DNA from 4 places in the Lysinibacillus sp. FSL H8-0500 genome. Region 3 is predicted to be linked to each of the others. Evidence: predicted binding sites of a transcription regulator. Region 3 holds the regulator's gene; each other region holds the start of a gene.

Region 1 (3,218 bases), 900 kb from region 3:
ACTAAGCCATCAATAGCAATCATGGCCAGGGTATGGTGGCCAACGGTTATTTTACGTACCATGATATCGTTACTATGACCAAGTGTATGATCAATTATCTTTAGATTTTTTTCTAGGGATTCGTTTAATACTTCATGGAATGGGGAGGTATTGGTATTGTTAGACAGAGACATGTGCGTTCCTCCTCAAATGGACGTTCATTATTTATAGAATAGACAACTTTAGAAGGAGATAAACGAAGGAAGCCATTAAAAAACAGTATATCTCCCACGTAGCTCGAAGGAGATATACTGCTTTATGTACGATAGTCGTATTGTAATTCATCATTATTTGTATCAACGTCTACATGTAAATTATGCTCGTTGAAAAACCATAAGTCCTTTTCCTCAATGTAATAGGTTACATCATCAATAACGGTTTCAACACCAATCGCAATTGGTTCCTCACGTGTCATGCCAAGTGAAAAGCCCTCATGAAAGGGGCTAGAGCCGCCATAGCGAGCATAAAAACGAATTGTATCACCAGGCTCGACTTCCATCTCTTGTTTAAACCATTGTAGCGCTTGATCTGTCAATGCAATGTCCATACGTACATGCTCCTCTCTTCTCTAAAGCCATTTTACCTTTGGCTCCGTGCCATTTTTAATACGGCCAATATTGGCGCGGTGACGATAAATAATAAAGGTAAATAAAAAGGCTACTAGGATGCCTAATGCAAAATCGCCTGTAACAAAATAATAAACGATTGCATAGATAAGTGCTACTAATGCGGCGATCATAGAGGTTAAGCTAACGATTTTTGTTATTTTTAATGTCACAATAAATGTTATAAATAACAGGACAAATAGGGGCCATGAATAACCAAGTAACACACCAGCAGAGGTTGCCACCGCTTTTCCACCGCGGAAATTAGCAAAGATAGGGAACATATGACCAATTACGGCAACTAGACCAAGCACTAATGGATGGATAGGGCTGTCTGCGAAAACGGGCAATGATACTAGTAAAACAGCCGCTGTTCCCTTTAAAACATCCATCACCGTGACAACAATCCCTGCTTTTTTCCCTAATATTCGAAAGGTATTGGTTGCACCAAGGTTACCGCTTCCATGTTCACGAATATCTGTATGATAAAAAAGTTTGCCTATCCATAGCCCAGAAGGTATAGAGCCAATTAGATAAGCGCATAAAATAATAAGTCCATTCACCATAAGGTAGACACCTTTCCTTCACTTGATACGAATAGTTTGTCACAAGTATTTTACACTTTTTCTTGTGAATCTACAATGTTCGGAAGGAGAATTCACAGGAAGCCTTGAATTCAAATAGTTAGACAATCCAATCATTAGAGAGTAGCAACGCAAATATAGGGATAATGGTCATTTTGTCAATTGTTCCTTCCTTTGATAGAATAGAAGTCTATCTTTAGCATGTTTGCTGATGATGTATGGAGGATTGGTGTGTAGTTTATTTTGCAACTAAATGCGTAATGATGCGTCAAATGTTACGACTAAGAGAAGAGCAGCTACTTAACTTGCTTAAATCCCATTTTTAAGAAAGTGTTGAAGATGTTTACTATTGAAAAGAGTAAAATTAAATAAGACCTGTCGCTAGATCTTGACAGGAAATGCTATGATTGATTAGGATGAGAATAGCAATAGAACATGCGTTTGTTTTTGGAGGGGAATTTTTTGACGAATAAACAGTCACCTAGCGTCTATAATGATGACGCCATACAAGTATTAGAAGGATTAGAAGCGGTACGCAAACGACCCGGCATGTATATCGGTTCAACGGATGGCCGTGGACTTCACCACCTTGTGTATGAAATCGTAGATAATGCGGTGGATGAAGCACTGGCTGGCTTTGGAGCTCATATTATTGTCACGATTCATAAAGATCAAAGTGTAAGTGTGCGTGACTTTGGCCGTGGGATGCCAACAGGTATGCATAAAATGGGCAAGCCAACCCCTGAAATTATTTTTACGATATTACATGCTGGCGGGAAATTTGGGCAGGGCGGTTATAAGACAAGTGGCGGCTTGCATGGTGTAGGCTCCTCTGTTGTGAATGCGCTATCAACCTTTTTAGAGGTAACGATTCATCGCGATGGGAAAAAATATCGTCAGCGCTTTGAAAACGGTGGACATCCCGTAACAACGCTTGAAGAAATTGGACAGACAAAGCAAACAGGGACACTGGTTCATTTTCTACCAGATGAAACGATTTTCTCTGTGACAAAATTTAACTACGATACATTAGCAGAGCGTTTACGTGAGTCAGCTTTTTTATTAAAGGGCTTAAAAATTGAATTAATTGATGAGCGCGAGGAAGGCAAAAAGGATGTGTTCTTTTATGAGAACGGTATTGAAGCTTTCGTTGCGTATTTGAATGAAGAAAAAGATGTCCTTCATCCTGTGAAATATGTAGAAGGCATACAGGATGATATCGAAGTAGAGTTTGCTTTCCAATATAACGATGGCTATTCCGAAACGATTTTATCCTTTGTCAATAATGTGCGTACACGTGATGGTGGGACACATGAAACAGGTGCAAAAGCGGCACTCACACGCGTTTTTAATGAATATGCTAGGAAAATTGGCTTGCTGAAGGAAAAGGATAAAAACCTAGAAGGAACGGATATTCGAGAGGGTTTAGCAGCCATCGTGTCTGTGCGAATTCCAGAGCATTTACTACAATTTGAGGGACAAACAAAGGGCAAGCTTGGTACAAGTGAGGCTCGTTCCGCTGTAGATAGTGTTGTATCGGAGCAAATTTTATATGTGCTGGAGGAAAATGCGGAATTATCAGCCTCTCTTGTACGAAAAGCAATTCGTGCCCAGCAAGTGCGAGAAGCGGCTCGAAAGGCACGTGAGGATGCACGAAATGGCAAGAAAAATAAAAAGGGAAGTACGATTTTATCAGGAAAATTAACCCCAGCTCAGTCACGTAATGCGGCAAAAAATGAGCTGTATTTAGTCGAGGGTGATTCTGCAGGTGGCTCAGCCAAGCAAGGACGTGATCGCACATTCCAGGCCATTTTACCATTGCGAGGGAAGGTCATTAATACCGAAAAGGCAAAGCTGCAAGATATTATGAAAAATGAGGAAATTTCAACCATTATTCATGCGATTGGGGCAGGTGTCGGTTCAGATTTCTCCGTTGAAGATTCTGCTTACAATAAGGTTGTCATTATGACTGATGCGGATACAGACGGGG
Region 2 (3,218 bases), 490 kb from region 3:
ATTCTAAAGTATCAAAGCCTTCATCAAGAATCTTTGCCGCTTCCTCCAGAGACAGCCCCTGCTCTCCAAACATATAAACAAATTGATCTAGCACAGCTACCCATTCATGCCATGCCTGCTCATGCTCGCTTGCCGCTAACGCATCACCTCGCTCAAGCTCACGATCCTTTAAGGCTTGAAGCTTATCATAAACATGCAATGCCTCTATAAACTCAAATAAAGCAGTCGCTATTGCTCGTCCTGTTTGCGCTCGTTCAAGCTGATCCTGCAAATTTTTTAATGGTTGACGAATTTCATCTCGAATGGCCTCGATTTCTGCCTGCATTGCTCGTTCCTCATCTGTTTGTACACGCGAATGGAACTCTAAGCCACGATATTTTTTATAAAACCAACGAGACTCCTCAAACCAGCGTTCTCCATAAATCCCCTGTGCTAAGCAATAATTTTCTAAACGATCTGCACGCTCACGCCAAATCGCTAACTCAGCCTGTAATGGGAAAAATAAATCTGTTTTGACACTACGAAAAACAGGCTCATATTTCCAATTAGAAGTTATTACCTCTAATGCGGAACGACTTAGCTCAATTAAAGGATGGTGAAGCATTGTCTTTTTTGTATTTGTAAAAATAGGAATTTCATATTGTTGAAAAATACTTGTAATAAGTGGATCATATAATTCCGCCTGGCGATACAGTAGTACAATATCACGATAACGATAACCATCTTCCCTAGTTAGCTTCGTTATTTCCCGGGCAATGGCATGCACCTCTGCTCGGCGATTAGACGCCTCAAACACCTGTACATCTCCTACGTTTTTTTTTGTTTGCGGCACTATATCAGCAAATCGAGCCTCTATATGCTGTAAATCGTTGGAAGAGAATCTTCTTGTATGATAAAAATGGATTGGTGCATCAACTTCAATGCCTTCTTCTTGTACAATATCATGCAGTCGTTGATTGGTTAATGCCGCCTCATGAAATAAAGCCTGCTCATCGAATGCCTCATCCATATGATCGAATGGTAGAACAACTGTTACTTGTCTCGTAACCTTTAATAATTCTCGCACTAGCTCTAGCTCTCGCACAGTAAAGGCTGTGAAACCATCAATATAAATAGTCGCTTGTTTCATTGTTTCTGCATATTTTAATTGCTCAGTTAGAATTGGATAATAGCCCTCACTATCGACATAGGTTGTCCCAAGCTGTTCCTCTAATGCCTGTAACACAACATGCAAATCACTTGCTTTAGCCTGTAATGTATGCGGTGCATCAATTGCCTTTAACGAGGCTATTACCTCTGCTAAAACAGTGCTATTGACACTATAACGGCTAAACTCCTTTAACAGCGCTTCAATTTCCTCTGTAAAGCCACGTTTGCCAGCAGCTTGTCGAAATAAAGAGAATCCGCTTTGTTGTTCCTCTAACAATTTGCGAATCAGCATGCGATAACCATAGCCATTTACTTCTTTACGAGCAATCCCACCTGTCTCCTGCAGCACAAGCCATGCTAAACGTTTAAATGTCATCACCTGTGCACGAATTAAACCTTGTACACCATGTTTATTCGTTAGTTCATATTCTGTAGAATAGGACATCTGATCAGGAACAATAATAAAAATAGGATGACCTAATGGATCTGACTTGAGTTGCTCGACAATTTCCTTATAAATAAAAGCGGATTTCCCTGTTCCCGAACGCCCCGAAACAATACGCAATGTCATGAACTTCTCCCCCCTTTTTTAATTTGAGATTGAGTGGACTTCTGGCTGTTTTGAACAGCTTAACCCCATTTTGAACAATTGTTCTGCTAGTTTCATCACTTTAATCCTGTTATTGAGCGATTTCACTGCTGATTTGATCACTTTAACCTTATTATTGAGCGATTCTACTGCCAAATTGATCACTTTACTTAAATTCTATCGAAAAAAGCTAGTAAATACTATCTAACAAGCTTCATTTGGTAACAATTAAAAACAGCCTCTTCTCATCTATAACAAAAAAAGGCTGTTTGCTTGGTTAAGTTATTAACTTGCATGTTTATCTCGGTTTTCTGGCAAATTTCGCGCTTGCCGTAAATCTCTCTCAACACGCGCATTCAAACGTTTCTCGATCAGCTTGCCTATCCACCATAAAATCAAAATCGCAACAGCTGCAATCACCAATCTTACAGGGCTCGTCAGTAATGATTTTAAATCATAGCCGAGGACACTCATCCCTAAAATCATGACAAACTTTCCAGCTAGTAAAACAATTAAGTAAAACTTTTTATGAATATTGGACAATCCAGCAACAATATTGACAATAACAGATGGTGTAAAAGGGAAGCATAGCAGAACAAACAGAGGGCTAAGGCCGTTCATATCCACCCATTGAATAAGCCTTTGTACTTTTTTACTGCCTGTCAAAAATCGCAGCTTTGGATGCTTGCCAAAATGACGAACAAGCAAAAATACCGCATAAGATCCAGCGACAGAACCTAACCAAGATAATAAAAACCCTACCCATAATCCAAATGCACTTGCATTGGCTACAACGAACACGACTAATGGTAAGAATGGTAAAAACGCTTCTAAAAATGGTAGCAATAAACCAATAATTGGACCAAGTGTTCGATACTGTGCCGCAATTTGTTCAATATTTTCTACAGTAAACCATTCACTCACTATTGACACCTCTATTTATACTGTAAAATTAAATGTAAAATGGTTAGCCCTTCTGATGTATTGCGATACTCATGGGGTTGATGCCCTGAGAATACTAGTGTATCCCCTTCATCCAGTAATTCATGCATATCTCCAGCAGAAATCATGGCTTGTCCTTTAATAACGATTACAGTTTCCTCTACCCCTTCTGTATGAGCTTCACTCCTGCTTACTGCGCCAGGTTCCATTTCAACCTTATAAAATTCCCAGCCCCTCTCAGGACTATAGGGAATAATGGAATACACGCGATAACGTCCCTCATCCTCATCCACATGTGGTGCATTTTTGCTGCTATAACGTGTGTAATGAGCGGTTGGCGGCTGTAATAAAGAGGAAAAAGAAACACGCATACCTGCTGCAATTTTCCAAATCGTTGATACAGTGGGATTTGCCTCCCCTTTTTCAATTTGAGCGAGCTGTGCCTTACTGACACCTGTTGCTTTTGCAACATCATCTAAGCTGACATAACGTTGCTGTCGAATTTTTTTTAATTGGAAGGCTAAATTTCGACTCATTT
Region 3 (3,218 bases):
GAGGACTCCCCTTTACTACGCAAAAAAACAACTGAGGTGACGATACCTGTTACAAAAGAGGATCAAGATACTTTATTATCTATGCTACAGTACTTAAAAAATAGCCAAGATCCCATATTAGCGAAAAAGTATAAATTACGACCAGGAAGTGGACTATCTGCGAATCAAATCGGACTGGATAAACGAATGTTTGCTGTACTTTTTAATGACCATGAGCAAACGCAGGAAATGATGCTTATCAATCCTAAAATTATGAGTCATTCATTGAATATGATCTACTTACCTGAAGGAGAAGGCTGTCTTTCTGTCAATCGACCTGTTCATGGCTTTGTACCGCGCTACGAGCGAATTAAAGTAAAAGCTTATGATATACACGGACAAGAATTTATTGTGTCGTTAACAGGTTATGGTGCGATTGTTGTCCAACATGAAATAGATCATTTAAATGGTATTATGTTTTATGACAGAATCAATAAAGAAAACCCATTTAAGCTACCAGATAATGTAATAATTGAAAGCTTATACTAAAAAGGATTAGCAGGCTTATTATTTGCCTGCTAACCCTTCTTGATGTTCTCTGAAGCGACGATGAACTGTGGCTTTACTCACCTCAAAGCCTAGTCCTTTAAGCGTTATGGAAATTTCCTCAAAGGTAAAACCTCGCTTACGTAGGTTGACAATTTCCTCTACAGGCAATTCCTTGCGCTCCTGCCCATATGGATTGCCACGATTTGATAAATTATTCTCAGGACGATAGCCATTTTCCACGGCTCGTCGCATCCCACGACGGATTTTAGCATTATGGATTCTACGCTGATACTCCTCTACAATAGCTAAAATCTCAAGCAGCATTGTATCCATTTCATTTAATTGAACGGGTCCTGCATCATGCATGGAAAACACATCAGTTGCTGATTTTTGCAATAAATGCAGTACCGCCATTCTCGCATTTCCACGACCTAAACGTGTTTCATCTTGTACAAAAAGGGCACTCACATTTTTTTCTTTAATGAAATCAAGCATTTCAAGCAAGCCTTCTCGTTCTACATCATAGCCACTATGCTTGTCCTTAAAAACGCCCTTCACTTCATAGCCCTGCTCTTTGGCATAGCGTTGCAGTTCTTCCTGCTGACGCTCTAAGGAGGAGCTTTGTGTCTCTTTTTCAGTGCTCACACGACAATAGACAACGGCTGTTAGTTGATTATTTCTCATTGTTCACTTCTCGCAATTTCAATGATTTTGATGGGATTGGCTTGATCACCCAATACAGGTATGACTAATGATTTTCCTGCTACAATTTTAATATCTGTTAACTCATTCTCCATTTTAACAAGCTTAATCCAATCATCTGAACTCATTTTACCACGATATTGCTCTGCTAACGACCATAAGCTATCTCCATGCTCAATTTGAATTTTTGTGTAACTTATATCTCCTGGATCAGTCATGTAAAGGTATGCTGCAAACAGTAAACAAGCTCCTGCTAAAATTGAGATATGCGTATTCTTCTTTAACCAAGTCATCATCATAACCCCTTTTCCAGAATGTTTGTTCGGAATATACGTTCTATAATAAAACGAACAAACGTTTTTGTCAAACACTTTTCGAACCTATGTTTGCATACATGTTCGCATTCTGTTATACTATCAAATAAGAAGAATGATATTAAAAAAAAGAGGTGAGCAAATATGAAAAAAGTGACAAAAAGACAAGAGGATATTCTAGCTTTTATTAAGGAAGAGGTGCGCACGAAAGGCTATCCGCCATCAGTACGTGAAATTGGAGAAGCAGTTGGACTTGCTTCAAGCTCAACCGTTCACGGTCATTTAGCTCGGTTAGAACAAAAAGGTCTTATTCGCCGAGATCCAACGAAGCCACGTGCCATTGAAATTTTAGAGCCAGAGGATGCGATTCAAAAGCAAAATGTTATTCATGTCCCGCTTGTCGGGAAAGTAACGGCTGGTTCTCCTATTACGGCGATTGAAAACATCGAAGAGTACTTCCCGCTACCAGATGCCTATGGGACAAGTGAGGACCAATTATTTATGTTAGAGATTATGGGTGAATCCATGATCGAAGCAGGTATTTTTGACGGGGACTTAGTTATTGTCAAGCAAAAGTCCACTGCTGATAATGGAGATATTGTTGTGGCGATGACGGCTGAGGATGAAGCGACTGTAAAGCGTTTCTTTAAGGAAAAAAATCATTTCCGTTTACAGCCTGAAAATGCAACAATGGAGCCAATTATCGTTGATCAGGTTTCCATTTTAGGACAGGTTGTAGGCCTTTATCGCCGCGTTCATTAATGCTTTATAAAAGTAAGCTTTGAGGATTATGCATTTCTTTGCCAAGCATATATCCTCTTTTTTCTGTGAAAATAAATAATGCCTTTGTTTTTTGAATATTATTAAGTGGACTAGGTCATTCTATAAATAACGAAAAAAGCCAATGAGAAAGCAAAGGTACCTGTCGGAAGGTATCTTGGTTTATAACTTTTGGTTTTTGGTTAAACGAAACCAATTGTGGTTCTTTATATGGCTCCTTGTTCAGTAGCATGGAGTAAATAATTCGAAGCATTCGATGCGAAATCGCAACGAGTGCTTTTTTCTTGCCTCTTCGTGCTGCGAGTGACCAATATTTGTTCGCTAACCAACGATTTCGACTTCTTGAAACTGCCCAAGCTGCCTCACACATGGCCGATTTAATGTGTGGATTTCCCTTAATAGAACGCGTACTTTTTCTTTTTCCTGCACTCTCATGATTACCAGGAGATACGCCTGCCCATGAAGCAAGGTGTTGTGATGTGGGAAACTGATTCATGTTTACACCGATTTCTGCAATGATAACTGCGGCAGTATCTTTTTTTATACCTGGAATTGTCATTAATAATTGAAGTTCTTCATGATAATTTTGTAATAGTTGATTAATCCGTTCTTCAATTTCTAAAACCAATGACTCCAAATATTCAATGTGTCGCCAAGATTGGCGAATAAGAAATAGTTGATGTTCATTGAGTGTTCCAAATAAAGAATCGGTAATCAATTGTTTTTTAGGGGCTAACCTTCCATGAATATTCTTTTCGACATCGGCTTCATCTACATAACCTTGTTCAATTAATCGATTTAGTAATTTACGCCCGGATACGCCAAATACATCTGAAATCACAGTACTTAGTTTGACATTTGAACTTTCTAATACTTTTTGAATGCGATTCTTTT
Region 4 (3,218 bases), 1.8 Mb from region 3:
TCACTAATGCAATGTTGGCATCAAGACTTTTACCTTCTGTTAATTCTTTAACTTTGCCAAGTAAGAATGGTGTAACATTTTTACCTTGAATACCATTTTCTTCAGCTTCTGTTAAAGCTTTTTCAATAATGTTTGTAATAAAGGCATGTTCTAGTGCATCCGCTTCTGGAATTGGGTTTGCGATCACAGCGCCACCTTTTAAACCTAATTGCCATTTCGCACGCAGCATTTCCGCCACTTCCTCTGGTGTATCAAGCTGGAAGTTGACATCGAAGCCACTTTGACGTGTATAGAATGCTGGTAATTCAGCCGTACCATAGCCAGCCACTGGCACACCTTTTGTTTCAAGGTATTCTAGTGTAAGACCGATGTCTAAAATAGATTTTGCACCCGCACAAATAACCGCAACATTTGTTTGTGCTAATTCTTCTAAGTCAGCAGAGACGTCCATTGTTGTTTCTGCACCGCGGTGTACACCGCCAATACCACCTGTGACAAAGATTTCAATACCTGCAAGCTCTGCACAGATCATTGTCGCTGCAACAGTTGTAGCACCTAATTTTTTCGTTGCTAGTAAGTAGCCTAAGTCACGACGTGAAGCTTTTGCTACATCCTCCGCATTTCCAAACATTTCAAGCTCTTCATCTGATAAACCAATTTTAATTTTGCCATCAATTAATGCAATGGTTGCTGGGACTGCACCATTATCGCGAATAATTTGCTCAACTTCACGCGCAGTTTGCACGTTTTGTGGATATGGCATACCGTGTGAAATAATTGTTGATTCTAATGCAACGATTGGTAGACCTTTTGCTTGTCCTGCTTTTACTTCTTCTGATAATACGATGAATTCTTTCATGTTGTTATTCCTCCATTTCATTTTTCAACAAATCTACTGATAATTCAGGTCTTACTGTATAAGGAGAGGCCAATGTATTTTTTGCATTGGTTAATCCAGCATCAATACATGTCGCAAAGGATTGTCCGGTCAGCCAACTATGAATAACAGCGCTGACAAAGGCATCTCCTGCTCCTGTCACATCTTCAATTTTGTTAATCACTTTTGCAGCAAAATGACGAGGTGCAATCGTTGTAGACGCTGCATAAACACCCTTGCTGCCAGCCGTGATAATAACATGCTCAGCACCTAATTGTAGGAGCTGTTGTAATGCTTTTTCATAATGGGTAGCGTTTTCAATTTTATGTCCAACAATCGTTTCCGCTTCATCCGTGTTACAAATAAACCAAGTTACGCCTTGTAATGTTTCAGGTAGTCGATTCATTTTTGGCGAGGATACGGGCACAATAACAAGTGGAATAGCACGCGCAATAGCTACTTGCTGGATATACGCCACTGTTTCCTTTGGACAGTTTAAATCCAAAATAAAACAGCCTGCGTTGACAAGCATTGTTTCATGCTTTTTCAACAAGCTAGGTAACAGAAGGTCATAAACCTCCATATTCGCTACAGCTAGTGCTAGCTCCCCTTGTTCATCCATTATGGCAGTATAAGAGCCTGTAGAAGCCTCTGCAAGCTGCTCTACATAACGTAGATTCATAAAGGATTCCGAAGCCTCTTGGATCACTTGCCAATCAGCATCCTTACCTGCCGTTGTCAGTAACGTCACTTGGTGGTTTAATCTGCCTAAGTTTTCAGCAATATTTCGACCAACGCCACCTACACTAAAGGAAGAACTGGCAGGATTAGATGTTCCAAATTGAACATTGCCCTTTACATGGAATTTGCGGTCTAAATTAGCGCCACCGATGCAAATAATTTCATTTTCCTCGGGTAAAATATAAGCACGGCCTACAATTTTTCCTTGCTTCATTAAATTAGACACTAAATTCGCAAGTACGGGACGAGACAGATTCATAGCATCTGCCATCTCTTGCTGAGACATAAACGGATTCTGGCGAATTAAAGCAAGCACCGCCTGTTCTCTTTCATTCACATAGCATCACCTTTTATTATATTTGTTTACATTATAAACTTTTGTTTGATATAAGTCAAAAAAAAGTTGAACCCATTTATTGATGTCCAACCTTTTCATTATTTAATACGCTTTAGGTTGCTTTTTAATGATAATCACAAATAAACTCGCCATGGCACAAAATAGACCTGCTAGGAAAAAAGCCCATGTGTAGGCATTGAAAAACTTATAGATAAGTCCTCCCCCATATGCAGCAACGGCGGCCCCTATCTGATGTGCTGCAAATATCCAGCCATAGATGACACTACTTTGCTGCATACCAAATGTTTGGCGAGTAATGCTAATGGTTGGCGGCACTGTGGCAATCCAATCCAAGCCATAAAAAATTGTAAAAATTGTTAATAACACAAGTGATCCTTGTACAAGTGCATAAGGCAGTAATAATAAAGAAGCCCCTCTTAATAAATAATACCAAAACAATAGCCAACGATTATCAAAACGATCAGATAACCAGCCTGAGATCGTTGTACCAAGTAAATTAAAGACACCCATAAATGACAGCAATGACGCAGCAGTCACTAAAGGAATACCAAAGCTAATACAATAGGAAACAAAATGCGTACCAATTAATCCACTTGTCGATAGCCCGCAAATAAAAAAGCTACCTGCTAATAGCCAAAACGCTTTTACTTTAACTGCCACTAACAAACCATTAAAGGCAATCGTAATTGGATTTTTATTTAGTTGAATTGCTTGCTCCTCTACCACATCTTCCTGCCCATAAGGCGTGGTACCGATATCCTGAGGTTTATTTTTAATGACGATAGCAATCAATATAAACATTACGACACTAAGAATAAGAATTAAACTGATGGCACCTCTCCAAGAATAGTGTTCAATCATCATAGCTAGAACTGGTAGTAAAATTAATTGACCTGTCGCCGTACTAGCCGTTAGAATACCAACCGCTAACCCTCTTCGTTTCACAAACCAATGATTGGCTACATAAGGACTAAGTACTGTTAAAAAGAGACTTGCACCAAGGCCTATAATGCCTCCCCAAATAATGATTAATTGCCATGATTGACTTATAAAAAACGTCAAGGTCAGCCCTACAGCTAAAGTGGCCATTGCGCTTAACATCATTTTCTTTAAGCCTATAATTTCAAGTAGTGCTGCCATAAACGGTCCTGATATACCATATAAAAATAAGCTGATGGCAAATGCTAAGGCAATTGTTGAACGCTCCCATTGAAACTCTTCTTCGAGAGGAGCAATAAAAAC

The links. The regulator LexA, encoded in region 3, represses DNA repair genes until DNA is damaged. The targets are predictions, from matches to a motif close to CGAACATATGTTCG.
Region 1: parE (DNA topoisomerase IV subunit B) is a predicted target of LexA. The motif match lies at 1,659-1,672, and genes of this name have one in related genera.
Region 2: addB (helicase-exonuclease AddAB subunit AddB) is a predicted target of LexA. The motif match lies at 1,792-1,805, and genes of this name have one in related genera.
Region 4: MHB44_RS15365 (carbohydrate kinase) is a predicted target of LexA. The motif match lies at 1,990-2,003, and genes of this name have one in related genera.

Annotation. Positions count from the first base shown of each region.
Region 1 is NZ_CP150292.1:2,308,725-2,311,942, forward strand. Features, by position in the region: gene MHB44_RS10990 (spore germination protein) at 1-173, opposite strand, end outside; gene MHB44_RS10995 (HesB/YadR/YfhF family protein) at 296-586, opposite strand; gene plsY (glycerol-3-phosphate 1-O-acyltransferase PlsY) at 608-1,210, opposite strand; gene parE (DNA topoisomerase IV subunit B) at 1,691-3,218, shown strand, end outside.
Region 2 is NZ_CP150292.1:916,519-919,736, reverse strand. Features, by position in the region: gene addB (helicase-exonuclease AddAB subunit AddB) at 1-1,720, opposite strand, end outside; gene MHB44_RS04200 (TVP38/TMEM64 family protein) at 2,024-2,662, opposite strand; gene MHB44_RS04195 (XRE family transcriptional regulator) at 2,674-3,218, opposite strand, start outside.
Region 3 is NZ_CP150292.1:1,407,613-1,410,830, reverse strand. Features, by position in the region: gene def (peptide deformylase) at 1-528, shown strand, start outside; gene MHB44_RS06530 (recombinase family protein) at 547-1,212, opposite strand; gene MHB44_RS06525 (LysM peptidoglycan-binding domain-containing protein) at 1,209-1,529, opposite strand; gene lexA (transcriptional repressor LexA) at 1,689-2,306, shown strand; partial or broken gene MHB44_RS06515 (IS110 family transposase) at 2,515-3,218, opposite strand, start outside.
Region 4 is NZ_CP150292.1:3,214,774-3,217,991, forward strand. Features, by position in the region: gene MHB44_RS15360 (pseudouridine-5'-phosphate glycosidase) at 1-859, opposite strand, end outside; gene MHB44_RS15365 (carbohydrate kinase) at 864-1,955, opposite strand; gene MHB44_RS15370 (MFS transporter) at 2,058-3,218, opposite strand, start outside.